DNA from 4 places in the Kocuria oxytropis genome. Region 1 is predicted to be linked to each of the others. Evidence: riboswitches for the same ligand, from Rfam matches in the RefSeq annotation. Region 1 holds a riboswitch; each other region holds the start of a gene.
The links. A riboswitch is a leader RNA that binds a small molecule or an ion and turns the genes downstream of it on or off. The one in region 1 is predicted to bind S-adenosylmethionine.

Region 1 (6,891 bases):
GTTGTTGAGGGTGAACGTGGAGCCGGACAGCTCGGCCGGGCCGGCCTTCCCGGAGCGTGCGAGCTCCGTGAGCCGCCGGAGCTCGGCGTCCAGGCCGCGGGCGCTCAGGGTGTGCGCGCCGCGGATGTTCGGCACCACGAGCCCGCGGTCGGTCTGCGCCGCGAAGCCCAGGTTCACGCCGTCGAAGCGCACGATCTCCTGGCTGCCGTCCTCGAGGGTCTCGATCCGGGTGGCGAGCTCCGGGTGGCGGGCCAGGCCGGCGAGCACGAAGCGTGCGATCAGGGCCATCAGTCCCGGCGCCCGCTCGGGGTCGCGGGCCTTGAGCCGGGTGCGCAGCGCCACCAGCTCCGTGGTGTCCACGTCCACCCAGACGGTGGCCTCCGGGATCTCCCGGCGGGAGCGGGTCATGGCCTGCCCGATGGCCTTGCGGATGCCGGAGACCGGCAGCCGCTCGGCCACCCCCAGACCGGTGCGGGCGTCCACGGCGGAGGGCCCCGCCGGGGCGGACGCCGCCGACGACGGGGCGGCGGTCCCCCGCAGGGTCGGTGCCGGCTCCGCGGGCACGTCCGCGGCGGCCACGACGTCGCGGCGCAGGATGAGCCCGCCGGGGCCGGTGCCGCGCACGGTGGAGATGTCGATCCCGCGGTCCTTGGCGAGCTTGCGCACGATCGGCGAGACGACCGTGGGCGCCAGGCGCGGGGCGGAGGCCATCGCGTCGTGGGCGGCGTCCGCGGCCTGCGCCGGCGCGGCGGCCGGCACGGCGGTGGTCGCGGGCGTCCGGCCGTCGGCGGAACCGGCCCGCTTCGGACGCCGCCGGCGTCCGGGCGCCCCGCCGGCGGGCGTGCCGTAGCCGATGAGCACGCTGCCCGAGCCGGTGTCGTCGTCGGAGGCCCCGGCGGCGGGGTCCGCCCCGGCGCGCTCCTCCTCCCGGTAGGACTGCCCGCCCTTCGGGCCGCCGCCCTGCGGGGCGGGGGTGCCCTCCCGGTCCGCGGTGTCGACGGAGATGAGCGGGGCGCCGACGTCGAGGGTCTGCCCGGAGGCGCCGTGCAGCTCGTGCACGGTCCCCGCGAAGGGGCAGGGCACCTCCACGGCGGACTTCGCGGTCTCCACCTCGGCGATCGGCTGGTCGACGGCGACGGTGTCGCCCACCCGGACGAGCCAGCTCACGAGCTCGGCCTCGGTCAGTCCCTCGCCGAGATCCGGCAGGGTGAACGTCTTCACGGTCATGGTCAGTCCTCCCACTGCAGGTCGTCCACGGCGTCGAGGATGCGGTCGACGCTCGGCAGGTAGTACTCCTCGAGCTTGGGCGCCGGGTACGGGATGTCGAACCCGGTCACGCGGCGCACGGGCGCGGCCAGGGAGTGGAAGCAGCGCTCCTGGACGCGGGCGACGATCTCGGCCGCCACGGACGCGAAGCCCGGCGCCTCGGCCACGACCACTACGCGCCCGGTCCGGCGCACCGACTCGCCGACCGTGACGTCGTCGAACGGGACGATGCTGCGCAGGTCCACGACCTCGAGCGAGCGCCCTTCGGCGGCGGCGGCCGCCGCGGCCGCCAGGGCGGTCGGCACCGACGGCCCGTAGGCCAGCAGCGTGGCGTCCTCGCCGGGGCGGGCGACCACGGCGCGGCCCTCCCGGCGCTCGGGCGCCCGGTTCTCGTAGCGGTCCCTCAGCTCGGCCAGGTCCACGGGGGACTTCGACCAGTAGAGCTTCTTGGGCTCGAAGAACACGACCGGGTCGTCGGAGTCGATCGCCTCCCGCAGCATGAGGTAGGCGTCCTCGACGGTGGCGGGGGTGAAGACCTTCAGGCCCGGCGTGTGGGCGTAGTAGGCCTCCGAGGAGTCGCAGTGGTGCTCCACGCCGCCGATGCCGCCGGCATAGGGGATGCGGATGACGATCGGCAGGCGCACGGCGCCGCGGGTGCGGTTGTGCATCTTCGCGATGTGCGAGGCGACCTGCTCGAAGGCGGGGTAGGCGAAGGCGTCGAACTGCATCTCGATCACCGGGCGCATCCGGTTCATCGCCATGCCCACGGCCATGCCGGCGATCCCGGACTCGGCCAGCGGGGTGTCGAAGCAGCGGGTGCGGCCGAAGCGCCGCGTCAGCCCGTCGGTGATCCGGAAGACGCCGCCGAGGGTGCCGACGTCCTCGCCGAAGACCACGACGGCGTCGTCGGCTGCCAGGGCGTCGGCCAGGGCGGTGTTGAGCGCCTGGGCGAAGGTCGCGGGCTTGACCGCCGGGGCGTCGCCGGCCGGGGCGGGGGCGTGCAGGGTGCTCACTGTCCGGTCTCCTCTCGGGCGAGCTCGGCGGCCAGGAACTGCTCCTGCTCGGCGAGCTGCGGGGTCTGCTCGGTGTAGACGTGGCGGAACAGCTCGAGCGGGTCGATCTCCACCTCGGCGTTCATGCCGTCGCGCAGGGCCGTGGCGACGTCCTCGGCGGACGCGGCGATGCGCTGCTCCGCCGCGTCGTCGAGCACGCCCTCCGCGGTGAGCCAGGCCCGCATCCGGGTCACCGGGTCCTTGGCGATCCACTCCTGCACCTCGGCGTCGTCCCGGTAGCGGGTGGCGTCGTCGGCGTTGGTGTGCGCCTGCATCCGGTAGGTGTGCGCCTCGACGAGCAGGGGCTCGGACTCGGAGCGCGCCAGGTCCACGGCACGGCGCAGGGTGGCGAGCAGGGCCACGAGGTCGTTGCCGTCCACCCGCTCGCCGGCCATGCCGTAGCCGACCGCCTTGTGCGCGAGGCTCGGGGCGGCGGACTGCTGGGACAGGGGCACGGAGATCGCGTAGCCGTTGTTCTGCACGAAGAACACGACCGGCAGCTTGAACACGGCCGCGAAGTTCAGGGCCTCGTGGAAGTCGCCCTCGCTGGTGGCGCCGTCGCCGCACATCGCCAGGACCACGGTGTCCTCCCCGCGCAGCTTCGCGGCGTGGGCCACGCCCACCGCGTGCAGCAGCTGGGTGGTCAGCGGCGTGGACTGGATGCCCACGCGGTGCTCGTAGGGGTCGTAGCCGCTGTGCCACTCGCCGCGGAAGATGGCCATGACCTGCATCGGGTCCACGCCCTTGGTCATCACGGCCACGGTGTCCCGGTAGGTGGGGAACAGCCAGTCGCCCTCCTCGAGGCACAGGGCGGCGGCCACCTGGCAGGCCTCCTGGCCGTGGCTGGACGGGTAGACGGCCATGCGGCCCTGGCGGACCAGGGCGGAGTTCTGGTCGTTGACCCGCCGCCCGACCACGAGCTTCTCGTAGGCCTCGAGCAGGACGTCCCGGGCGGGCAGCGGGTACTCGTGGCCGGGGCCGGTGCCCTGCTCCTCGGGGGCGAGCAGCCGCCCGTCCGGGGCGACCATGCGGATCTCGCCGCGGGCCGGGAGCATGTACTGCTCCGGCGTGATGCCGAAGGTCTGGGAGGCCCGGAGGATCGGGTCCTCGGGGGTCTCGACGGTCTGGCTCATGGTGTCCCCTCGGTCGGTCCCCGGCCCGGTCACGGGTCCGGGGAGGCGGGAAGGCTGGTGCAACGATGTCTCCCCAGTATGGGAACAGGACCCGGTTCGTATCCACAGAACGGGGAAAGAGCAGAAGAGTGGAGCGAGAAGTGCAGACTGCGTGGACGGAATGGTCTAGTGTGGCGTGGCGCACACACATTCGTCCGGCGCCTCCCGGGCCCCGCGACCGACCCCACCGAAGGAGCCCGCCGTGCCCTCGACCCCCGTGTCCCTCGACGAGACCGACCGGAAGATCCTCGCGGAGCTCTCCCGGGACGCGCGGCAGTCGGTGACCGCGATCGCCGCCGCCGTGCACGTCTCCCGCGCCCACGCCTACGCCCGGATCAACCGGCTCCGGGACGAGGGCGTGATCCTGCGCTTCAGCACCGTGATCGACCCCGTCCGGGCGGGGCTGCAGGCCTCGGCGTACGTGACGCTCAAGCTCCAGCAGAACACCTGGCGGGAGCTGTGCGCCCAGCTCCGGGCGATTCCCGCCGTGCACCACATCGCCCTGGTGGGCGGCAACTTCGACGTCATGCTGCTCGTGCGGGCCGTGGACACCGTGCACCTGCGGCAGGTCATCTTCGAGCACATCCAGCAGCTGCCCGGGGTGGTGGACACCCAGACCTTCCTGGTCTTCGAGGACATCGACACCCGGGCCTGACCCGGGGGCCCGGCCGGCGTCATGTTCCGTCACGGTCGTCATGTTCCGTCGCGGCGGGACAGCCACTACCTCTGCGCATAGTGTGGGCCCAGCTTCACGAGACGTGACCGCGAAGCTCCGACTGGGTCACGCACCAACCCCATGCTCATCGGGTGGTTCGGATGAAGAAGCGGCCTGCATCCTCCGCGGCGCCCCTCCGGCGACCACGGCCGTCCGGTGCGGGTAAGAGCAAGGCACAGGAGCAAGCGCCATGTCCGTCCCCGTGACCGATCACGACCTCGCCACCCGGCAGATCCACGCCGGCACCCACGACCAGCTCGCCCAGCGCACCCTCACGGTCCCGATCTACCAGTCCGCGGCGTACGAGTTCCCCGACTACGAGGCCGCGCGGCAGATGTTCGCCCAGACCCGGCCGGGCTTCACCTACACCCGCACGGGCAACCCGACGGTCGCGGTGCTCGAGCAGCGGATCAGCGACCTCGAGGGCGGCGTGGGCGCCGTGGCGACCGGCTCCGGGCAGTCCGCCGTGGCGGTGGCGCTGCTCGCCCTGCTCGGCCAGGGCGCCGGCAAGCACCTCGTGGCCTCCGAGAAGCTCTACGGCGGGACGGTGGACCTGCTCACCGACTCGTTCGCCGACTGCGGCATCGAGGTCACGTTCACGGACCCCACGACGCCGGGGGCGTGGGCGGCGGCCGTGCGCCCCGACACCCGGGCGTTCCTGCTCGAGTCCATCGGCAACCCGCTGGCCACCCTCCCGGACCTGCCCGGGATCGCCGACGTCGCCCGGGCGGCCGGGGTGCCCGTCGTCGTCGACAACACCCTCGCCTCCCCGGCCCTGTACCGGCCCCTCGAGAAGGGCGCCGACATCGTGGTGCACTCCGCCACCAAGTTCCTCGGCGGGCACGGCAACGCGCTCGCCGGGGCGGTCGTGGACGGCGGGACCTTCGACTGGTCCGCGCGGCCGGGCAGGTGGCCGCAGTTCACGCAGGCCCGCGCCCGCTGGGGCGGGCTGAGCCTGGCCGAGAAGTGCGCCGGGGCGAGCCCCTACCTGCACCTGGTCCGGGCCAAGTACGTGCACGACCTCGGCACCACGCTCTCCCCGTTCAACGCCGCCCAGATCCTGCAGGGCACCGAGACCCTCGAGCTGCGGGTGGCCCGGCACACGGCCTCCGCCCTCGCGGTGGCCGAGTTCCTGACCGGACACCCCGCCGTCGCCCGCGTCCACCACCCCGGCGTGCCCGGGGACCCCGGCGCGGGGATCGCGGCCCGGGACTTCCCCCGCGGCACCGGCTCCGTGTTCTCCTTCGACCTCGCCGCCCCGGCCGCGGCCGTGGGACCGTTCATCGACGCGCTGCGGCTGTTCAAGCTGGTCGCCAACGTCGGGGACACCCGCAGCCTCGTGGCCCACCCCGCGGCCATGACGCACTGCCGCCTGACCCCCGAGCAGCGCCGGGCCGGCGGGATCGCCGAGACCACGATCCGGCTGTCCGTGGGCCTCGAGTCCCCGCAGGACCTCGTGGCCGACCTCGGCCAGGCCCTCGACACCGTCCAGACCACCCGGAAGTGAGCCCCGCCATGACCTCCGCCACCGAGACCCGCACCCGTCCCCGCGGGTTCACGACCACCGCCGTCCACGCCGGCCAGGAGCCGGACCCGCTGACCGGGGCGGTCATCCCGCCCATCTACCAGACCTCCACGTTCGCCCAGGACGGCATCAACGTGCTGCGCGCGGGCCACGAGTACAGCCGCGGCTCCAACCCCACCCGCAGCGGCTTCGAGGAGCAGCTCGCGGCCCTGGAGCGGGGCGAGCGCGGGTTCGCCTTCGCCTCGGGGATCGCCGCCGAGGACGCCCTGCTGCGCGCGGTCCTGCGCCCGGGCGACCACGTCGTGCTCGGGGCCGACGGATACGGCGGCACCAACCGGCTGATCACCACGGTGCTCGCCCCCTGGGAGATCACCCACACCGCGGTGGACACCACCGACCTCGACGACGTCCGCGCGGCGGTGCGTCCCGGCGCCACCCGGGTGCTGTGGCTCGAGACGCCGTCCAACCCGCTGCTCGGCATCGCCGACGTCGCGGCCTGGGCGCAGCTGGCCCGGGACGCCGGGGCGCTGCTCGTCGTCGACAACACCTTCGCGTCCCCGTACCTGCAGAACCCCCTGGAGCTCGGCGCGCACGCCGTGGTGCACTCCACCACCAAGTACATCGGCGGGCACTCCGACGTGCTCGGCGGCGCCGTGGTCGTCGGGACGGCCGAGTGGCGCGGGGCCCCGCTCGCGGAGACGGTCGGCTTCCAGCAGTTCGCCGCCGGGGCCGTGGCCGGCCCCCAGGACAGCTACCTGGCCGCCCGCGGGCTCAAGACCCTCGGGCTGCGGATGGAGCGCCACCAGGACAACGCGCAGCGGATCGCCGAGTGGCTGCTGGAGCGCCCGGAGGTGTCCCAGGTGCTCTACCCCGGCCTGCCCGGGCACCCCGGGCACGCGCTCGCGGCCGCGCAGATGCGCGGGCCCGGCGGCATGGTCTCCTTCCGGCTGACCGGCGGGGAGGCCGCGGCCCGGGCGGTGGCGGAGGGCACCCGGCTGTACTCGCTGTCCGTGAGCCTGGGCGGGGTGGAGTCCCTGATCTGCTACCCCTCCGAGATGACGCACGCCTCCGTGCGGGGCACCGCGCTGGCCGTGCCCGTGGACCTGGTGCGGCTCTCGGTGGGCATCGAGGACGTCGAGGACCAGCTCGAGGACCTCGAGC
Region 2 (6,891 bases), on a different contig from region 1:
CCATCATGAGGACCGCCGTGTGCGGGGTGAGCTCGGCGGGCTTGAGCACGAACGTGCAGCCGGCGGCGATCGCCGGGGCGATCTTCCACGCGGCCTGCAGCAGCGGGTAGTTCCAGGGGGTGATCATCCCGCACACCCCCACCGGCTCGGTCACCACCCGGGAGACCACGACGGGGTCCCCGGCGTCGACCACGCGGCCGGCGTGCTCGGCGGCGTTCTTGCCGAACCAGTCGAAGCACGCGGCGATGTCGTCCATGTCGATCCCGGACTCGACCAGGCGCTTGCCGGTGTCCAGGGACTCGGCGCGGGCGAACTCGTCCTTGCGCTCGCGCAGCCTCGCGGCCACCGCCAGCAGCAGGTCGCCGCGCCGCGGGGCGGGCACGGAGGACCAGCGGCCGTCGTCGAAGGCGCGGCGGGCCGCGGCGATGGCGCGCTCGGTGTCCTCGGCGGTGGCCTCGGAGACCGTGGCGACCTCCGTGCCGTCGGCGGGGCAGACGATGGTGCGGGTGCCGCCGGCCGCGGCGGCCTCCCAGCGTCCGTCGATGAAGAGTGTCTCGGTCACGGCTGTGCCTCCTTCGTCACCGCGGGGGTCTGCCCCGTCGGCACGTCGTGGATGTCGGTGGACCAGTCGGGGTGGCCCTCGGCGCCGTCCTGGATCATGGACGGGCCGGTGTGGATGCTCAGGAAGGCGAGGTGCGCCTCCCAGTTGTCGAGGACGTCGTTGATGAGCTGCTCGCGGTTCCAGTCCATGACGTCGGTGCCCTGCGAGCCGGTCTCGTTGAAGACCTCCAGGCGGTAGTAGAGGTCGGAGTCGGGGTTGGTGCGGAACCCGCCGAAGGCGGGGACCGGGGTGGCCACGGGGTAGACCTGGTAGCAGAAGTCCCGGTCGGCGCCCATGGGCACGGTCAGCGTGTACTCCGACAGCTCCTGGAGACCGACCTCCGAGCTGGTCAGCTCGGCGTCGTGGCCCAGGGCGCGGAACTCCTCGACGACCTCGGCCAGGGCCGGGGCCAGCACCTGCTCCTCGTAGCGGCGCACCGCCCGGGGGCCGGGGAAGGAGCCGATGCGGGTGAGCCGGCGCCGCCACTGGCTGTCGGCGCCCGGGGTGCGGGAGGCCGTCACGGAGCGGCGGGTGGCGCTGCGGCCCTCGCGCTGGGAGCGCTCGGCGCGCAGGGCCTTCCAGAACCCGATCATCACCAGGTACATCACGATCGAGAAGGGCAGGCCGATGATCAGCGTGGCGCTCTGCAGGGTGGGCACCCCGCCCACGAGCAGCATCGCCAGGGTCAGCAGGCCGGTGGCCGCCGCCCAGAACACGCGCAGCCACTTGGGCCCGTCCTGGGTGGGGTCCTGGATGGTCGAGGTGAACGTGGACATCACGAGGGCCCCGGAGTCGGCGCTGGTGACGTAGAACAGCAGCCCGGACAGGGTCGCGAGGCCGATGAGCAGGGGTGCGCCCGGGTACTGCTCCAGCAGGGAGTAGAAGGCGCGCTCGGGGGTGTTCATGGCGGCCTGCCCGAAGGCGTCGTCGCCGCCGGTGACGATGGCCAGGGCGCTGTTGCCGAAGACCGAGACCAGGATCAGGATGAACACGAAGGGCACGGTCAGGGTCGCGACCACGAACTCGCGCAGGGTGCGGCCGCGGGAGATCCGGGCCAGGAACAGCCCCACGAAGGGCGCCCAGGCGATCCACCAGGCCCAGAAGAACAGGGTCCACCCGGCCATCCAGTCCGCCGCGCCGGTGTAGGCGAAGGTGTCCAGGGCCATCCCGGGCAGCTCCGCCACGTAGTCGCCGAGGTTCTGCACGGTGGCGTCGAGCAGGAAGGACGTGCGCCCGGCGACCAGCACCCACACGACGAGCGCCACGGCCATCAGGACGTTGAGCTCGGAGAGCCGGCGGATGCCCTTGTCCACGCCCGAGACGCACGAGGCGGTGGCCATGACCACGGCCACGGCGATCAGCGCGGTCTGGGCGGCGACGCCCTCCTCGATGCCGAAGAGCAGGAACAGCCCGTAGTTGAGCTGGACCACGCCGATGCCCAGGGAGGTGGCCACGCCGAAGATCGTGCCCAGCAGCGCGGCGATGTCCACCGCGTCCCCGGCCCGGCCCTGCACGCGCCGGCCGATCAGCGGGTAGAGGGCCGAGCGGATGCTCAGGGGCATGTTCCAGCGGTAGGCGAAGTAGCCGAAGGCCATGCCCATCAGGGCGTACATCGCCCAGCCGATCACGCCGTAGTGGAACAGGGTCCACACCACGGCCATGCGGGTGGCCTCGAGGGTGCCGCCGTCCCCGGCCGGCGGGCCGTAGTACTGGGTGACGGGCTCGGCCACGGAGAAGAACAGCAGGTCGATGCCGATCCCGGCCGCGAAGAGCATCGCGGTCCAGGTGAACAGGTTGTACTGCGGCTTGGAGTGGTCCGGGCCCATCTTGATGGTGCCCTCGCGGGAGACCGCGACGACGACCACGAAGACGAGCACCACGGCGGCGGTGAGCACGTAGAACCAGCCCATGTTGCCGGCGATCCAGCCCACCACGGCGTTGATGACGGTGGAGGCCTGCTCGGGGGCGAGGATCGCCCAGAGGGAGAACAGGACGATGCTCACGCCCGAGCCGGCGAAGACGGCCCGGTTGACCTTCGGGCGGGTCCGCGCGCCCGGCGGATCGTCGCTCTCGGGGGCGGTCGTGGACGGGGCAGCGGTCATGTCGGGTCCTCCTGGAAGGGTGGTCCGGTCTCGTGGGGTCTCCCGCACGCCGGTCCGGGCGGACCGGGCGGGAGCAGGACGTCGTCGTCCCCGCGGCGGGCCGGCGTCGCGCCGCGACGGGGCGCCGGCCTGCGTCACATGGTGTCACCAACCTTCCGGTTGGTAAAGTCTGGGCATGAACTCCTCCACCCGAGACCGCATCCTGGACGGCGCCCTCGAGCTCGTGCGCAGCGGCGGCACCGTCTCCCTGGAGTCGGCCGCGCGCCGGGTCGGGCTGAGCAAGCCGGGGGTGATGTACCACTTCCGGACCAAGGAGGCGCTCATGCTCGCCCTCGTGGACCGGGTCCTCGACGGCTGGGACGCGGAGATGTCACGCCGCCTGTCCGCCCCGCCGGAGCAGGTGCCCGCCGAGGAGCGCGTGCGGGCCTACCTGGACTGGTGCCTGTCCGGTGAGGTCGACGAGACCGACCTCGTGATGCTCACCGACCAGCGGCTGCGGGCCACCCTCAAGAAGCACTGGGTGGAGCGGATCGCCCCGTGGGTGGACCTGCCCGAGGACCTGCCGGTCGAGCGCCGCGCCCGGCTGCTGGCCGTGCGCCTGCTGGCCGACGGCGTGTGGTTCGCCGACGCCGCGGACGTCTTCGCCCCCGACCCGCAGGAGCGGGCGCGGGTGCGCGAGGTCGCCGACGCGCTGCTGGCGGGCTGAGCCGGGTGCCCCGGCTGGCGTGGTGGGGCATCTCGTGTAGAGTGGTTCGCAGTTGTTGAGGTTCGTTTTTGTCTTTCAAGCAGTTCGGCCCACTCGGGTGCAGCAGTTTTTCTGAGAAGACGTTTTCCATGCATCGCAACTGTCGTGTTTCTCGAACGTCGGGAAACGTTCATCTCATGAAGGATCAGGTCTCCCATGACTACCGGTATCGTCAAGTGGTTCAACGCTGACAAGGGCTTCGGCTTCATCACCCCCGAGGACGGCTCCAAGGACGTCTTCGCCCACTTCTCCGCGATCAACTCGAACGGCTTCCGCTCGCTGAACGAGAACGACCGCGTCGAGTTCGAGACCCAGGACGGCCCCAAGGGCCCCCAGGCCGCGAACATCAACGTCATCTCCTAGGGATCCGTCGCGGGCCTCGGCCCGCCGATCCTCGAGAACCGCCGCCGGGCTCTGCCCGGCGGCGGTTCTGTCGTCCCTGCCGTCGTCCCCGGCCCGTCGTCCCCGGCCCGTTGCGCTCGGCACGGACGGCCCGGCCCGGACGGCCCGGCCTGGCGCGGACGACCCGGCGCAGTCGACCGTGGACGTTCCTGCCGTCGTGCCTCCGGGTGGAGGGCGGCGCCGGAGCCGGACCCGGAGGCCGCGCACGAGGAAGGCCGCAGCCCGACGGGCTGCGGCCTTCCTCGTGTCCTGCCCGCCGGCTACGCCGACAGCGGGAGGGTCGAGGGGTGGAGCTTGAAGAACGGGTGCCGTCCGGTCGCCGCGAGGGCTCCCGGGACGAGGAGCTGGCGGTACTTGGCGCACCATTGCGCGGTTCCCTCGGTGTGCTCCGCCGCGGCGGCGAGATCGTCGGCCTCCGGGCTCAGGTACTCCTGCACGTCCCCGTCGGTCGACGTGAGACGGACGAGGTGCAGATCGGGGAGGGCGGTGACGGTCACGTCGATCCACTCCTCGCGCTGGTCGGTGGTGATGGCTGTTCTTTCTTCGGACATGGTCATGTTTTCTCCTGACGTTCTTGCAGGCATCCGATGGCGTTGCCCGCCGCTTCGTCATCCGATCCACCCGGGAACATCGGGTTGGCGCGCAGCGGGTCGGAGCCTCTCCGCGAGCCCGCCGGGGATCATCGATTCCCGGCCGAGCACGCGGACGCCGCATCTCGAGAAGCAGATCCAGGCTACCCCGCGGCTCCGACACCGGGGAAAGCGGACCGTGAGTTGTGTCACGAAATCGTCATGCTGGGTCCGTCCTCGGGTCCGTCGCCGGTGTTCCGGGACCATTCCAGCGCAGGGATGTGTCGCCGAGGTGTCGTGGCGGTGACGCCCCGGGGAAGACCGCCGCACGGCGGGCGGGACCCGGGACGCCGGCCCGCCGTGCGGTCCGGTGCGCCCCGCGGCACCGCCGATGTGGTTGAATGGCACCAGCTTCAAGAGACCCGGTCGGCAAGCTCCGACTTGACCGGGCACCAACCCCATGTTCACGGGTGGTTCGGATGACGAAGCGGCTCGCACCACCGCCGCGGCGGTGACCGGTGCGAGCAAGAGCGCACGAAGGATCACGGTCATGTCCGACTCCCGCACCCCTGTCAGCACCGCCCGGCCGGGCGCGCACCCCCGCTCCGTCCCGGCCACGGGGGACCCCGCCCCCGCCGGCCCGGTCCGCGGCGTCCCGGGCGCCGGCGACCCCGCCGGGAGGGCTCCGGCCGGCGGCGTCCCCGCCATCAGCGCCTCCGCCATGAGCATCGAGGACTACGCCCGGGTGGTGCAGACCCGCACCGAGTTCGTGGACTTCCTGCTGGCTCCGGCCCGCGGGGAGCTCGCCGCCGCGGCCTGAGGGCCCCGTCGTGGACCTGCTCCTGGACCGCTCCGTGCTGCTCGGCGTGCGCACGCCGGAACGCTGCCCCGGACTGGCCGGGGTGCTGCGCCGGCAGGGCCACCGGCGGCTGTTCCTGCCGGCCACGGTGCTCGGCGAGCTGCTCGCGGAACGGCCCGACGAGACGCAGTGGGCGGAGCAGCTCGAGCTGCGCTTCCCCGGACGGGTGCTGCCGGTGGACGCCGCCGTGGCCCGGGCCTGGGCGGGGCTGACCGCGGCGGGCACGGCCGACCCGCTCGCCGGTCTCACCGCGGCCACGGCCGTGGTGCACGGACTGACCGTGCTGACCGTGGAGCCGGAGCGGTACGCGGGCACCGGCGCGCCCGTGCTGGACGCGTCCCCCGGCCGGCGGTAGCCCTCAGGCGGCCCGGCGGCCGCGCGGGCCGCGTCCCCGGACCGGCAGCTCCACCGCCCGCTCGTAGTGCTCCAGCAGCTGTCCCACCAGCACGTCCCACGTCCGGCCCTGGACCGCCGCGTGCGCGGCCGCGCCGAACGCGGCCCGCTTCGCCTCGTCGCCCAGCAGGTCGGCCACGTGCCCCCGCAGCGCCCCGAGATCGCCCGGGGGATAGAGCCAGCCCGTGCGGGACCGGTCCACGAGGTCCAGGGGTCCGCCCCGGCCGGTCGCGACCACCGGCACGCCCGAGGCCATGGCCTCCTGGATCGTCTGGCAGAAGGTCTCGAACTCGCCGGGGTGGACGAACACGTCCAGGGAGGCCATGATCCGGGCGAGATCGGCGCCGCTGCGCCGCCCCGTGAAGTGGGCCTGCGGGAGCCGGCGGCGCAGGGCGTCCTCCTCCGGGCCGGAGCCCACCACCACGAGCTGCGTGCCGGGCAGGTCCGCGACCGCGGCGAGGTCCTCGACCTGCTTCTCCGGGGCGATCCGGCCCACGTAGCCGACGATCCTGCGGCCGCCGGCGACCTCCTGCCGCCACCGCTCGTCCCGGTGCCGCGGGGAGAACCGGACGGTGTCCACCCCGCGCCGCCACAGGTGCACGTCCCGCACGCCGTGCTCGGTGAGCTGCCGGACGGCCGAGGTCGAGGGCGCGAGCGTGAGCGTCGCGAGGTTGTGCATGGCGCGCACGTGCCCCCACAGGAGCTGCTCGAGGAAGGGTGCGCCGTAGGTGGCGGCGTAGCCGGGCACGTCGGTCTGGTAGACCGCCACGCACGGCACACCGAGCTGCTGGGCCGCCACGATGGCCCGGCGCCCCAGCACGAACGGGGAGGCCACGTGGACCACGTCGGGGCGGAAGCGCTCCAGCTGCCGTCGCACCCGGGCCACGGTCCCCCCGGCCACGCGCACGGCCGGATAGCCGGTGAGGGGAACGGCGGGCAGCCGGTGCACCGGCACCCCGTCCAGGTCCTCGACCACGTCCTCCGTGAGGCGCCCGAGGGGCGCGGGGTCGTAGGACGGCGCCACGACGACGACGTCGTGGCCCCCGGCGGCCAGCTGCTCGACGACCCGCAGCACCGAGTGGGTGACCCCGTTGAGGTGGGGGAGGAACTGTTCGGCGACCACGGCGACTCTCATGGGGCCGAGCCTGCCCGGGGCGGGAGACCGGACGGGAAGCGGCGCGTGGCCCCCCGGTGAAGGCGCCGTGAAGCCTCTGCCAGGG
Region 3 (6,891 bases), on a different contig from region 1:
TCGGCGGGAGCGCCGACGAGCTCGAGGTCGGGGCGTACCTGCACCGGTGCCTGGAGCTGCCGCCCCGCGAGCGGGACCTGCTGGCCTGGGCGGCCAACACGCTGCTGGACCGCCGGTACCACCCGCGCGTCCCCACGAGCGCCGATCTCCTGCGCCCGGCGAGCGCCCGGGAGCGCACCGCGTGAGCCGGCGGCTCCCGTGCGCCCACCCCGGGAGCCGCCCCCACTCCCCGGGCCGCGGCGAGGCGGCCCCCTGACCGCCGTGGACGCCGACCCGGCCGCCACGGCCCCGGAGACCCACAGAGGGCCCGGAGGACCACGGAGGACGGTGGTCATCCGGGCCCGGGGCCGGACGGACGAGGGTCAGTCGCGGTGGAGCAGCAGCGCCTCGCCCTGGCCGCCGCCGCCGCACAGGGACACGGCGGCGCGGCCGGACCCGCGGCGGGCGAGCTCGAACGCCGCGTGCAGCGCCAGGCGCGCCCCGGAGGCGCCGATGGGGTGGCCGACGGCCACGGCCCCGCCGTGGATGTTGGCCCGCTCCAGCGGGTAGTCGAGGTCCCGCAGCGACTGGATCAGCACGGACGCGAACGCCTCGTTGATCTCGATGAAGTCCAGGTCCTGCACGGACCAGCCGGCCCTCCCGAGCGCGGCCTCGATCGCCCGGGACGGCTGGGAGTGCAGCGAGGTGTCGGGCCCGGCCACCTGTCCGGCGGCCCCGACCACGGCCAGGTACTCGAGGCCGTGGCGCTCGGCGTACTCCCGGCTGGTCAGCACCACGGCGGCCGCGCCGTCCGACAGGGGCGAGGAGTTGCCGGCCGTGATCGTGCCGTCCTGCGCGAAGGCCGGGCGCAGCCGCGCCATGGACTCCGCCGTGGAGTCCGGCCGGACGCCCTGGTCGGTGTCGACGACCAGCGGCTCGCCCTTGCGCTGCGGCACGGACACGGGGGCGATCTCGTCGCGGAAGACGCCCTCCTCCGCGGCGCGGGCCGCGCGCTGGTGGCTCCGGGCGGCGACCTCGTCCTGCTCCTCGCGGGAGATCGAGCGCTCGCCGTTGCCGGACTCGGTGAGCGAGCCCATGGACACGCACGCGGCGACGTCCACGAGCCCGTCCTTGGCCACCGCGTCCTCGAGCTTGAGGTCGCCGTAGCTCTTGCCCTGCCGCACGCCCATCGCGAGGTGCGGGGCGTTGGTCATGGACTCCTGGCCGCCGGCCACCACGATCTCGGCCTCGCCCGCGCGGATCATCCGGGCGCCGTTGGTGATGGCCACGAGCCCGGAGAGGCAGACCTTGTTGACGGTCTCGGCGGGCACGCTCAGCGGGATGCCCGCCGTGACGGCCGCCTGGCGGGCCGGGTTCTGCCCGGCGCCGGCCTGCAGGACGTGGCCCATGAGGACGTAGTCCACCTGCTCGGGGGTGATCCCGCCGCGCTCGAGCGCGGCCCGGATGGCGTGGGCGCCCAGCTCGGCCGCGGTGAGGGAGGCCAGGTGGCCCAGGATCTTGCCCTGGGGCGTGCGGGCGCCGGACAGGACGACGACGTCGGTGGCGGTGCTCATCGGTTCTCCTCAGCGCCGCCGGGAGCGGCGGCGGTCTCGGTGGGGACGGTGTCGGGGGTGACGTCCTGCAGGTCGGTGCGGAAGGACGCCTCGGTCTTCTCGCGGATCTCGTCCTCGCTGACGCCGGGGGCGAGGCTGCGCAGCACGAGCCCGCCGTCCTCGACGTCGAACACGCACAGGTCCGTGACGATGCGGTCGACCACGCGCACGCCGGTGAGGGGGAGGTCGCACTCGGTCCTGATCTTGGCGGAGCCGTCCTTGGTCACGTGCTCGGTGAGCACGACGACGCGGGGGGTGCCCGCCACGAGGTCCATGGCCCCGCCCATGCCCTTGACCATCTTGCCGGGGATCATCCAGTTGGCGAGGTCGCCGCTGCCGGAGACCTGCATGGCGCCGAGGATCGCGATCTTGACGTGGCCGCCGCGGATCATCCCGAAGGAGGTGGCGGAGTCGAAGACGGACGCCCCGGGCAGCAGGGTGATGGTCTGCTTGCCGGCGTTGATGAGGTCCGGGTCCTCGTCGCCGTCGTACGGGAACGGGCCCATGCCGAGCACGCCGTTCTCGGACTGCAGCACCACGTTCACACCCTCGGGCAGGTTGTTGGCCACGAGGGTGGGGATGCCGATGCCGAGGTTGACGTAGTCGCCGTCGGAGAGCTCCACGGCGGCGATCGCCGCCATCTCGTCGCGGGTCCAGCTCATGCCTGGTCTCCGTTCTGCTGGTCGGCCCGCCCGGTCGGGCGGGGACGGACGGTGCGCTGCTCGATGTCCTTGGGGGCGCCGCTGTAGCGCGCGACGTGCTGGACGTAGACGCCCGGGGTCACCACGTGGTCCGGGTGGATCCCGCCGACGTCCACCAGGTGCTCCACCTCGGCGAAGGTGACCTTCCCGGCGGTCGCGACGACCGGGTTGAAGTTGCGCGCGGTGTAGCGGTAGACGAGGTTGCCGTCGGGGTCGCCGGTGTGGGCGTGCACGAGGGCGATGTCGGCGACGATGCCGCGCTCCTGCACGTAGGTCTCGCCGTCGAACTCGGCGTGCGGCTTGCCCTCGGCCACGAGGGTGCCGACCCCGGTCTTCGTGTAGAAGGCGGGGATGCCCGCGCCGCCGGCCCGGAGCCGCTCGGCGAGGGTCCCCTGGGGGTTGAACTCGACCTCGAGCTCGCCGTCCAGGTACTGCTGGGCGAACAGCTTGTTCTCGCCCACGTAGGAGGCGAGGACCTTCCGCACCTGGCGGTTCTCAAGCAGCACCCCGAGTCCCTTGCCGTCCACGCCCATGTTGTTGGAGACCACCGTGAGGTCCGTGACCCCGGAGTCCCGCACCGCCTCGATGAGATCCCGGGGGATCCCGCTCAACCCGAAGCCGCCCACGGCGAGCGTCATGCCGTCCTGCAGGCTCTCCGCCAGCAGCTCGGCGGCGTTGTCCCTGACCTTGGACACCTGGTCCCTCCCTCTCGTCCGACTGTGACTCAGCACTCAATCTAGGGAGCCTCCACATACCGGTCAACAGAATCGGCGGAATGACAGCCCTTCTCCTCAGCATCCGGCCATTCACGGGCACGGTGTCCATATAGTGGAGCCATGGGAGCGGAGCGGGAGACGGGATCGGGGACCCAGGTGGTCCACCGGGTGGGGCGGCTGCTGCGGGCCGTGGCCGGCCGGGAGCAGGGCAGCACGGTGGCGGAGCTCGCGGCGCAGACCGGGCTGACCCGGCCCACCGTGCACCGGCTGCTCACGGGGCTGGCCGAGGAGGGCCTCGTGGACCGGGACGCGGGGACGGGGACCTGGCAGCTGGGTCCGGAGCTGTACGTGCTGGGCGCCGTGGCGGCCCACCGCTACCCGATCCGGGAACTGGCCGGGCCCTCGCTGCGCCGGCTCGCGGAGGCCACCGGCGAGAGCGCGTTCCTCTCGGCCCGCCGCGGGCTGGAGACGGTCTGCCTCGCCCGGGTCGAGGGCGCGTTCCCCATCCGCTCGCACGTCCTCTACGAGGGCCTGCGGCTGCCCCTGGGCGTCGCCTCGGCGGGGCTCGCGATCCTGGCCCACCTCCCGGACCCGGAGGTGGAGCGGGTCCTCGCGGCCACCGCCGGGGCACGCGCCGGGTGGGGGCCGCTGCACACGCCCGAGCGGATCCGCGAGCTGCTCGCGGACGTGCGGCGGGAGGGCTTTGCGGTGAACCCCGGGCTGATCGTGGAGGGCAGCTGGGGCATGGCCGCCGCGGTCTTCGACGCCACGGGGGCCCCGGTCTACGCCCTGAGCCTCACGGGCATCGAGCCGCGGTTCACCGGTGAGCGCCGTCAGCCCCTGGGACGGGCCCTGCTCACGGAGGCCCACCGGCTCTCCCGGGAGCTGGGCCACCGCTGAACGTCCCGGTCCGGCCGGGCCGCCGGGAGTGCCCGGGATTCCGGGGCCTGCGGACCGGCGGGACCGGCGAGACCGGCGGAACCGGGCCGATTGCCGCCCGGATGCCGGCCCGCCCGGATGCCGCCCGGGCCAGGCACGGCGGCCCGCCGCCGGGCGGGGCGGGGCTCAGCGGGCGGTCCAGCCGCCGTCCATCGTGTAGGACGCCCCGGTGACCATGGACGCGTGCGGCCCGGCCAGCCAGGCCACGAGGCTGCCGACGTCCTCGGGCTCCACGAGCTTCTTGACCGGCGTCTCGCCGAGCATGATCCGCTCCACCACCTCGGACTCCGGGATCCCGTGCACCGCGGCCTGGTCCGCGACCTGCTTCTCCACCAGCGGGGTGCGGACGTAGCCGGGGTTGACGCAGTTGCTCGTCACCCCGTGCGCCGCCCCCTCCAGGGCGATGGTCTTCGAGAGCCCCTCGAGACCGTGCTTGGCGGAGACGTAGGCGCTCTTGTACGGCGAGGCGCGCAGGCCGTGGACGGACGAGACGTTGACGACCCGCCCCCACCCCTGCTCGTACATGTGCGGCAGCGCGGCGCGGACCAGCAGGAACGGGGACTCCAGCATCAGGACCAGGATCCGGTGGAAGTCCGCCGGGTCGAACTCGTGCAGGGGGGAGACCTTCTGGATGCCGGCGTTGTTGACCAGCACGTCCACCTCGAGGCTCAGGTCCGCGAGCGCCGCGGTGTCGAGCAGGTCGACCGACCAGGCGCGGCCGCCGAGCTCCTCGGCGACGCGCTGCGCGCCGGCCTCGTCGACGTCGGCCACGACCACGTGCGCGCCGGAGCCGGCGAGGGCCCTGGCCGCCGCCAGGCCGATGCCGCTCGCGCCGCCCGTGACGAGCGCCGTGCGGCCCTCGAGGTCCTGCTGCTGGGGCGTCTGGGACATGGGAGTCCTTCCTCTGGTCCGCCGTGCCCGCGGGGTGAGGGGCACGGATCATCGCCACGGTATGTGATCCGGGCCATGTTCGCGAAGGGCATCGCCGCACGGGAGCGGGCGCCGGACGGCGTCACACGGCGTCATGTCCGTCATCCGGGCCCCGAATGGCGCCGGGCGCACGCGTGCGGTTGGATGACAGGGTCACCATCCAGAGCGGCCGAGAGATCTGGCTCGACGACGCCGCAGCAACCCGGGCGACGGCCCCCGTCCCCTCCGGTGCTACCGCCAGGACCGATGGAAAGGACCGACGCCCCATGCTGCGCAGCACGGACCGCATCCGCACGACCCACGCCGGGTCCCTCCCGCGCACCCCGGCGCTGCTCGAGGCCAACCGGGCGAAGGGCGGCGCCCCGGGGCCCGAGCACGAGGCCCTGCTCCACGACTCCGTGCTGGACGTGGTCCGCCGGCAGCGCGAGGCCGGGATCGACGTGGTCAACGACGGCGAGTACGGCCACGCCATGGCCGCGGACGTCGACTACGGCGCGTGGTGGCACTACGTCTTCGCCCGGATCTCGGGCCTCACCCCGGGGGAGGTGGGACTGTGGGAGCAGGAGCCGCAGCGCTCCTCCCCCGGCCGCGTGGTCCTGACCAGCTTCGGGGACCGCCGGGACCGCCAGGCCTTCCACGACGCCTACACGGACCCCGCCTCGGGGATCACCACGGGCACGCAGGCGCCGTTCCCGAGGATCACCGGGAAGCTGGAGTACACGGGTCACGCGGCCGTGGAGGCCGACATCCGCCACCTCCGGGCCGCCCTGCGGGCCACGGGCGCGAGCGAGGGCTATCTCGCCGCGCTGTCCCCGGGCTCCTGCGCCCGGCTGGAGAACACCCACTACGCGGACGAGGACGAGGTGCTCGCCGCGTGCGCCGAGGTCATGCGCGAGGAGTACAGGGCCATCACCGACGCCGGGCTGATCGTGCAGATCGACGACCCCTCCATCGCGGAGAACTGGGACCAGGTCAACCCCGAGCCCGGCGTGGAGGACTACCTCGCGTTCACCCGCAAGCGCGTCGAGGCCCTCAACTACGCCCTGGAGGGGATCCCGGAGGAGCAGGTCCGCTTCCACCTGTGCTGGGGCTCCTGGCACGGCCCGCACACCACCGACCTCGGCTTCGAGCACCTGGTGGAGCTCGTGCTCTCCATCCGGGCGGGCGGCTACAGCTTCGAGGCCGCCAACGCCCGGCACGAGCACGAGTGGAGGGTCTGGCAGGACCACCGGCTGCCCGAGGGCAAGGTCCTCGTCCCGGGCGTCGTCTCCCACGCGACCAACGTGGTGGAGCACCCCGAGCTGGTGGCCGACCGGATCGAGCGCTTCGCCCGCCTGGTGGGGCGTGAGAACGTCATCGCCTCGACCGACTGCGGGCTGGGCGGGCGGATCCACCCGCAGATCGCCTGGGCCAAGCTCGAGTCGCTCGGCCGGGGCGCCGAGCTCGCCTCCCGCCGGCTCTGGTCCTGACCGGCACCGCCGCCGGCCGGTCCCCGCGACCGCCCGCCGCTCGCGGCCGGCCCCCAGCCGCCCGCCGCTCCCCCTGCTGTCCGCGGCTGCCCGCCGCTCCCGCCGCCCGCCGCTCCCGCCGCCCGTCGTTCCCGCCGCAAGTCGTTCCCGCCGCAAGTCGTTCCCCGAGGAGGACACGCATGACCATGCAGAACACCGACCACGTGCAGACCACGCACGTGGGCTCCCTGCCGCGCACCCCGCGGCTGCTGGAGGCCAACCGGCAGCACGCCGAGGGCACCATCACGTTCGAGCAGCTCACCGAGGAGCTCGCCGTCGGCGTCGAGGACGTGGTCCGCCGGCAGCGCGAGATCGGCCTGGACGTCGTCAACGACGGCGAGTACGGGCACACCATGTCCAGCGCGGTCGACTACGGCGCGTGGTGGAACTACTCCTTCTCCCGCCTCGGCGGGCTCACGCCGTCCGACGAGGACCGGTGGGCGTCCACGGAGAAGAGGCGCTCCTCGCCCGGGCACATCGTGCTCACGAGCTTCCCGGACCGCCG
Region 4 (6,891 bases), on a different contig from region 1:
TCCAGCAGCAGAGGCTCCGCCTCGTAGAGCACCCGGTCGGAGCGCGGCAGCACCACGCGCAGCGGTGCGGACGGGTCCGCGACCGGCTGGAGAAGCTGCTCGGAGAACTCGGAGCACATGGCCTCCACCACGATCCAGCGGCGGTCCGCGGACAGCCCCGCCCCCAGCCAGAGTCCGGGGTCCGTCTCCTCGTGCACCACGACGTCCTCCGCCACCGGGGTGCCCAGCTCGTGCCGGCGCAGCTGGTGCGGGCGCCAGGACTCGTCCACCACGGTGTAGTACACGGCGCGGGCGTCCGGGGTGAGGAAGGACCCGTAGAAGGTCCCGGGGATCTCGTCGGCGAGCATCGCCCCCGTGGTGAGGTCCCGGACCCGCAGCGTGAACCGCTCGTCGCCCGTGACGTCCTCGGCCCAGGCCAGCAGCTCCCCGTCCTCGGAGACGTCGAAGCTGCCGAGGGAGTAGAACTCGTGCTTCGCGGCCTCCGCGTTGGCGTCGAGGAGCACCTGCTCCCCGGTCATGGGCACCCCGGCCTCGACGACCGGCGGGGTCCAGTCCGCGATGACGTCACCGGTGGGCACCGCCGGGACCCGGCAGAACACCTGGTGCGCGCCGCCCTCCACCGTGCGGGCGAAGTACCACCAGTCCCCGCGCCGGCTGGGCACGGACAGGTCGGTCTCCTGGGTGCGGCCCTTGATCTCCCCGAAGATCGTCTCGCGCAGTCCCGCCAGGTGGGCGGTGGCGCCCTCGGCGTACGTGTTCTCGGCCGCGAGGTGGGCGAGCACCTCGGGGGAGTCCTTGTCCCGCATCCACTCGTACGGGTCGGAGAACACGTGGCCGTGGAAGGCGCGCTCGACGGGCTGCTGGCGGATCTGCGGGGGAAGCACTGTCATGGTGTCCATCCTAGGGAAGACGCCCCGGCGGAAGGGCGGCCCCGGCGGTAGGGCGGCCCCGGCGGGAGGACGGTGCCGGGGAGGGCGGGCGGCCCCGGCGGGAGGACGGTGCCGGGGAGGGCGGGCGGCCGCAGGGCGGGCGGGCCGGTGCCAGAATGGCCGCATGAGTTCTCCGGCCCACCTCGCCCCCCGACCGCCCGCCTTCGGCTCGACCCGCGCGGACCTCTGGCTGCAGGTGCTCCTGGTGCTGGGCGTGTCCCTGGGCGCCTCGGCCGTCTACGCGGTGCTGTCCCTGGCCGAGGACCTCGCCCGCGGCCCGCTGTCCGAGGCGCAGGCCACGATGAACCCGCCCCTGAGCCTGCAGCCCCTGTTCGACCTGCTGCGCCAGCTCACCGGGATCGCCCTGGACCTGGTGCCGGTGCTGCTGGCCCTCTACCTGCTCGCGGGCTCCGCCGGCGCCCTGGGCACGGTCCGCCGGCGGATCGGGCTGGACGCCCGGATGCCGGCCCCGGACCTGGGCCTGGGCACCCTGCTGTTCCTGCTCATGGGGCTGGGGACCCTGGGCCTCTACGCGGCGGGACGGGCCCTGGGTGTGACCGCTCAGGTCACCACGTCCGGGCTCGCCGAGCACTGGTGGACGGTGCCCGTGCTGCTGCTCTCGGCCGTGCGCCACGCCCTGGTCGAGGAGGTCGTGGTGGTCGCGTTCCTCACCGACCGACTGACCCGCATCGGGTGGAGCTGGCCCGTGGTGCTGGTGGTCACGGCACTGTTCCGCGGCAGCTACCACCTCTACCAGGGCATCGGGCCGTTCCTCGGCAACGTGGTGATGGGACTGGTCTTCGCCGAGCTCTACCGGCGCACCGGCCGGATCATGCCCCTCGTCGTCGCGCACTTCCTGCTGGACGCCGTGGGCTTCCTGGGCGCCGCCCGGCTGCTGGGCTGAGCCCCGGCCCCGCGGGGCGGGCACCGCCGGCCCGGTTGCGGACCGGGCCGGCGCGCGTCCGGGCTCAGACGGTGGCCGGGCTCAGATGGTGACCGGGCCGTCCGGGGTGCTGAAGGTGACGGAGAGCACCCCCGGGGTGCCCTCCGGATAGCGCCAGTCGACCTCCAGGTCCTCGAGCGCGGTCTCGACCGGGGCGCCCAGCCACTCGGCGACCCGCTCCGGGGCCCCGGCGATGCACATCCCCGCGAGCGCCACGTCCGTGATCCGCGCCTGGGACGGGTGCATCTCGGGGCCGGACTCGAAGTGCACCATGAACGGCAGCTGCGGGTCGGCGATCAGGCCCTTGACGCCGATCTGGCGCCACTCGAGGCACCGGCCGTCCGGGAACACCCGCTGGCCGGGCACCGACCGGCGGCCCAGGCGCTGCTCGAAGGGGGCGAGGTCCTCGACCTCCACGACCCACCCCAGCCAGCCGCCGCCGGCCTCGGAGCGGGCGCGCACTGCCTGGCCGAAGGGCGCCTTCTCCGCCGCCGGGTGCTGGAGGACCTCGACGACCTCCACGTACTGGTGGTTCATGAGCGGCAGGATCATGTTGCGGGTGCCGAAACGGGGGTGCACCCCACCCTTGACCGGCTCGATCCCGAGCTGGTCCGCGATGCGCTCGGTGGTGGCCGCCAGGCCCTCCGGGCGGCAGGCGTAGGACACGTGGTCGACTCTCATGGGCACATCGTGGCACCGTGTGAGTTTCGTCTCCAAATCGGTCCGCGGCACGCCCGGCGCGGTGCGTCCGGGGCGCGCCGCCGGGCGTGATCGCCGGACCCGGCTTGACGCCGTGTCGCCGGAATCCGGAGAATGCTGTCCAGGTCATGAGTGCCAGCGTCCAAGCCCCAGCTAGCTGGCCGGCAACCCTCCACCGCGGTGGGGTGCCCTGGGTGAGGACCAGGCTCCTCGCGCCCGGCGAGCGAGCAAGCGCGGGTCCCCGGCGCCCGGCCCTCCCGGCCGCACGCCCCGGACGGGACCCCTGACACCGCAAGGAGTCCCACGGCATGTCCGAGACCACCGCTTCCGGCACCGATTCCTCCGCCGCCGACCTCGCGGTCGCCGACGTCCCCGCGACCGGCCGTCCCACCCCCGGCGACCCGGCGGGCTGGGCGTTCGAGACCCGGCAGATCCACGCCGGGCAGAGCCCCGACCCCGTCACCGGCTCCCGCGCGCTGCCGATCCACCAGACCACGTCCTTCGTCTTCCCGGACGCCCGGGCCGCGGCCGACCGCTTCGCCCTCGCCGAGCTCGGCCCCATCTACACGCGGATCGGCAACCCCACCACGGAGGTCGTGGAGAACCGGATCGCCGCCCTGGAGGGCGGCGTGGGCGCCCTCATGCTCAGCGCAGGACAGTCGGCGACGACGTTCGCGGTGCTCAACGTCGCCGGCGCGGGCGACCACATCGTGGCCAGCCCCAGCCTCTACGGCGGGACCTACAACCTCTTCAAGTACACGCTGCCCAAGCTCGGCGTCGAGACCACGTTCGTGACCGACCCGGACGACCCCGAGGCCTGGCGGCAAGCGGTGCGCCCGAACACGAAGGCCTTCTTCGCGGAGACCATCCCCAACCCGCGCAACGACGTCCTCGACATCGAGACGGTCTCCGGGATCGCCCACGAGCACGAGGTCCCGCTCATCGTGGACAACACCGTGGCGACCCCCTACCTGGTCCAGCCCTTCCGCTGGGGCGCCGACGTGGTGGTGCACTCGGCCACCAAGTTCCTCGGCGGGCACGGCACGGCCATCGGCGGCGTGATCGTGGACTCCGGGGCCTTCGACTTCGGCCGCTACCCGGAGCGCTTCCCCGGCTTCAACCAGCCGGACGAGTCCTACGGCGGGCTCGTCTACGCCCAGGCCCTGGGCGCGGAGGGACCCTTCGGCGTCAACCTCTCCTACATCCTCAAGGCCCGGGTGCAGCTGCTGCGCGACCTCGGCTCGGCGATCTCGCCGTTCAACGCGTTCCTCATCGAGCAGGGCATCGAGACCCTGTCCCTGCGGATGGAGCGGCACGTGGCCAACGCCGGGACGGTGGCCCGCTGGCTCGAGGACCGCGAGGACGTGCGCTCGGTGTCCTGGGCGGGGCTGGAGTCCTCCCCGTGGCACGAGCGGGCACGCAAGTACGCCCCCCGCGGCGCCGGATCGGTCCTGGGCTTCGTCCTCGACGGCGGCCGGGAGGCCGGCGCCGCCTTCGTGGACGCCCTCACCCTGCACTCGAACGTCGCGAACATCGGCGACGTCCGCTCGCTGGTGATCCACCCGGCCTCCACCACGCACAGCCAGCTCCTGCCCGAGGAGCAGCTGGCCGCCGGCGTGGAGCCCGGCTTCGTGCGCCTGTCCGTGGGCCTGGAGAACATCGACGACATCCTGGCGGACCTCGAGCAGGGCTTCGCCGCGGCCGCGGCCGCGTCCGGGGGACAGGAGTGACCGTGACCGTGGTGGGGGGCACCGGCACCGGGACCGGTGTCCGCGAGGACGGCGTGCTGAGGACGGCCCGCATCGGCGAGCTGGAGCTCGAGTCGGGCTTCCGGCTGCCGGACGTGCGGATCGCCTACGAGACCTGGGGCGCCCTCGCCCCGGACGGCTCCAACGCGGTGCTGGTCGAGCACGCCCTCACCGGGGACACCCACGTGGCCGCCGGCCGGGCCCGCCCCGGGGCCCCCGAGGAGCAGCGGCGCGCGGCCGAGAGCGGCGGCTGGTGGGAGGGCCTGGTCGGGCCCGGCGCCGCCATCGACACCGACCGCTGGTTCGTGGTCTGCACCAACATCGTGGGCGGCTGCTACGGGTCCACCGGTCCCGCCACCCCCGCCCCGCCGGACGTGGACCCCGAGGCCCGCCCCTGGGGCTCCCGCTTCCCGCTCATCACCGTCCGGGACTCGGTGCACGCCGAGGCGGCCCTGGCCGACGCCCTCGGCATCGACGCGTGGCGCCTGGTCATCGGCGGCTCCATGGGCGGTGCCCGCGCCCTGGAGTGGGCCGTGACCCACCCGGACCGGGTCCGGGCCTGCGCGGTGGTCGCCGCGTGCGCCCAGTCCAGCGCCGAGCAGCTCGCGTGGGGCCAGGCGCAGAACCTCGCGATCCGTCAGGACCCGCACTTCCGCGGCGGGGACTACTACGACGGTCCGCTGCCGGTCACGGGCCTGGGCCTGGCGCGCCGGATCGCCCACATCACCTACCGCTCGGCCGACGAGCTGCACCACCGCTTCGGGCGCTCGCCGCAGGCCGACGAGCACGTCATCGGCACCCACCCGGGCGGGCGGGGTCGCTACCAGGTGGAGAGCTACCTCGACCACCAGGCGTCCAAGCTCGCCGGGCGCTTCGACGCCAACAGCTACCTGGCCGTCAACGAGACGCTCATGTCCCACGATGTCGCCCGGGACCGCGGCACGCTCGAGGAGGCACTGTCGGTGACCTCCTGCGAGTGGCTCGTGGCGGCGGTGGACTCCGATCGGCTGTACCTGCCCCGGGAGTCCGACGTCCTGGCCGCCGCGCTGCCCGGGGACGTCCGGCGGCACACCATCACCTCGCCCTCGGGCCACGACGGGTTCCTCATCGAGACGCCGCAGCTCGGCAAGCTGCTCGTGGAGACCGTGCTCCGCGAGGGCTGAGCCGGTGCCGCCGGCTCAGCCGTCCGGGCTCGCGCTCCCCGGGGCGAGCCCGCCGCCGGGGGCGGTCGCGGTGCCGAAGTGCGGGCGCTTGGGCCGGACCTGCGCCCCGGAGCTCGTGCGCCGGATCCGCCGGGCCACCCACGGCCGCAGGTAGCGGTGGGCCCAGACGAGGTCCTCCCGGCGGGCCTGACGCCAGGACGAGGGCGGGCGGCCGGGCACCACCTCGGGCACCAGCCCGTGCTCCAGGCCCAGGGTGTCGAGGACCTCCACCGCGATCCGGTGATGGCCCAGCGCCGAGAAGTGCAGCCGGTCGGGGTCCCACATCGCCGGGTCCGCGAGCTCCCGCAGGCCCCACAGATCGACCAGCACCGCGTCGTGCCGGGAGGCCACCACGCGCACGTTCTCGTTGTAGACCGCGATCCGGCCCCGGATCCCGCGCAGCACGGGCGTGGCCCCGACGTCGGGGCCGTCGAACAGCACGACCGTCGCCCCGTCCGCCCCGAGCCGGCCGACGACGTCGTCCAGCTCCTCCGCGATCGCGTCCGGGTCCCCGCCCGGGCGCAGCATGTCGTTGCCGCCGGCGCAGACCGTCACGAGGTCCGGGGACAGCTCCACGGCGGGCTCCAGCTGCTCGTCGACGATCTGCCGGAAGAGCCGGCCGCGGATCGCGAGATTGGCGTAGGACAGGCCGGGGGAGAGGCGGTCCAGCTCCTCCGCCACCCGGTCCGCCCAGCCGCGGTGCCCGCCCGGGGACCCGGGGTCGGGGTCCCCGATGCCCTCGGTGAAGGAGTCGCCGATCGCCACCATGCGCCGCCACGGGTGCGGGCGGGCTGCGGGGTCCGGGGGCTCTGGCGTCGCATCGGTCATCCCTCCGGTCTACCACCGGTCCCGGCGCCGGTCCACGGGCACGCACCGGTGCCGCGCCGAGCGGAGGCCGGGCGGGGGCCGGGCGGAGGCCGGGCCCGCTCCGGGGACCCGCGGCACGGATGGCACACTGGTGCCATGACCGACGCCTCCGTCCCGACCGGGACCGACACCTCTTTCGCCGTGTGGAGCAACGACGCCGACGCCCGGCCCGGCACCCCGCTGCTGGTGCTCCTGCACGGCTACGGCTCGCACGAGCGCGACCTCATGGGCCTCGTCCCGGCCCTGCCGGGCGGCTTCAGCGTGGCGTCCCTGCGCGCCCCGGAGCCCGCCGGTCCCGGCTACCAGTGGTTCCCGCTGGCCGCGGACCTCAGCTTCTCCCTGGACCGCGTGGCCGCGGCCGTGGAGCCGGTCGCCGCCTGGCTGCGGGGCCTGGCCGCGGAGCACCCCAGCATCACGCTGCTCGGGTTCTCCCAGGGCATGGCCATGGCCACGTCGCTGGCCCGCCACATGCCGGACGAGATCACCGCGGTGGTCGGGCTCTC

Region 2: linked by a shared signal. The riboswitch ahead of QYM41_RS04450 (hypothetical protein) and the one ahead of QYM41_RS14440 (O-acetylhomoserine aminocarboxypropyltransferase/cysteine synthase family protein) in region 1 are both predicted to bind S-adenosylmethionine.
Region 3: linked by a shared signal. The riboswitch ahead of QYM41_RS01290 (cobalamin-independent methionine synthase II family protein) and the one ahead of QYM41_RS14440 (O-acetylhomoserine aminocarboxypropyltransferase/cysteine synthase family protein) in region 1 are both predicted to bind S-adenosylmethionine.
Region 4: linked by a shared signal. The riboswitch ahead of QYM41_RS08280 (bifunctional o-acetylhomoserine/o-acetylserine sulfhydrylase) and the one ahead of QYM41_RS14440 (O-acetylhomoserine aminocarboxypropyltransferase/cysteine synthase family protein) in region 1 are both predicted to bind S-adenosylmethionine.

The regions. Positions count from the first base shown of each region.
Region 1 covers NZ_JAVFXA010000015.1:21,168-28,058, reverse strand. The annotation lists gene QYM41_RS14460 (dihydrolipoamide acetyltransferase family protein) at 1-1,227, opposite strand, end outside; gene QYM41_RS14455 (alpha-ketoacid dehydrogenase subunit beta) at 1,230-2,279, opposite strand; gene QYM41_RS14450 (thiamine pyrophosphate-dependent dehydrogenase E1 component subunit alpha) at 2,276-3,451, opposite strand; gene QYM41_RS14445 (Lrp/AsnC family transcriptional regulator) at 3,693-4,145, shown strand; SAM riboswitch class IV at 4,238-4,357, shown strand; gene QYM41_RS14440 (O-acetylhomoserine aminocarboxypropyltransferase/cysteine synthase family protein) at 4,396-5,712, shown strand; gene QYM41_RS14435 (cystathionine gamma-synthase) at 5,721-6,891, shown strand, end outside.
Region 2 covers NZ_JAVFXA010000003.1:105,262-112,152, forward strand. The annotation lists gene QYM41_RS04425 (aldehyde dehydrogenase family protein) at 1-562, opposite strand, end outside; gene betT (choline BCCT transporter BetT) at 559-2,703, opposite strand; gene QYM41_RS04435 (TetR/AcrR family transcriptional regulator) at 2,879-3,409, shown strand; gene cspE (transcription antiterminator/RNA stability regulator CspE) at 3,605-3,811, shown strand; gene QYM41_RS04445 (hypothetical protein) at 4,111-4,407, opposite strand; SAM riboswitch class IV at 4,831-4,956, shown strand; gene QYM41_RS04450 (hypothetical protein) at 4,970-5,239, shown strand; gene QYM41_RS04455 (PIN domain-containing protein) at 5,250-5,633, shown strand; gene QYM41_RS04460 (glycosyltransferase family 4 protein) at 5,637-6,806, opposite strand.
Region 3 covers NZ_JAVFXA010000001.1:272,752-279,642, forward strand. The annotation lists gene QYM41_RS01260 (hypothetical protein) at 1-185, shown strand, start outside; gene QYM41_RS01265 (acetyl-CoA C-acetyltransferase) at 363-1,553, opposite strand; gene QYM41_RS01270 (CoA transferase subunit B) at 1,550-2,254, opposite strand; gene QYM41_RS01275 (CoA transferase subunit A) at 2,251-2,988, opposite strand; gene QYM41_RS01280 (IclR family transcriptional regulator) at 3,130-3,909, shown strand; gene QYM41_RS01285 (3-hydroxybutyrate dehydrogenase) at 4,075-4,839, opposite strand; SAM riboswitch class I at 5,032-5,131, shown strand; gene QYM41_RS01290 (cobalamin-independent methionine synthase II family protein) at 5,145-6,347, shown strand; gene QYM41_RS01295 (cobalamin-independent methionine synthase II family protein) at 6,527-6,891, shown strand, end outside.
Region 4 covers NZ_JAVFXA010000006.1:118,512-125,402, reverse strand. The annotation lists gene QYM41_RS08295 (S9 family peptidase) at 1-890, opposite strand, end outside; gene QYM41_RS08290 (CPBP family intramembrane glutamic endopeptidase) at 1,054-1,833, shown strand; gene QYM41_RS08285 (VOC family protein) at 1,915-2,553, opposite strand; SAM riboswitch class IV at 2,696-2,811, shown strand; gene QYM41_RS08280 (bifunctional o-acetylhomoserine/o-acetylserine sulfhydrylase) at 2,880-4,301, shown strand; gene metX (homoserine O-acetyltransferase MetX) at 4,298-5,482, shown strand; gene QYM41_RS08270 (SGNH/GDSL hydrolase family protein) at 5,498-6,349, opposite strand; gene QYM41_RS08265 (alpha/beta hydrolase) at 6,485-6,891, shown strand, end outside.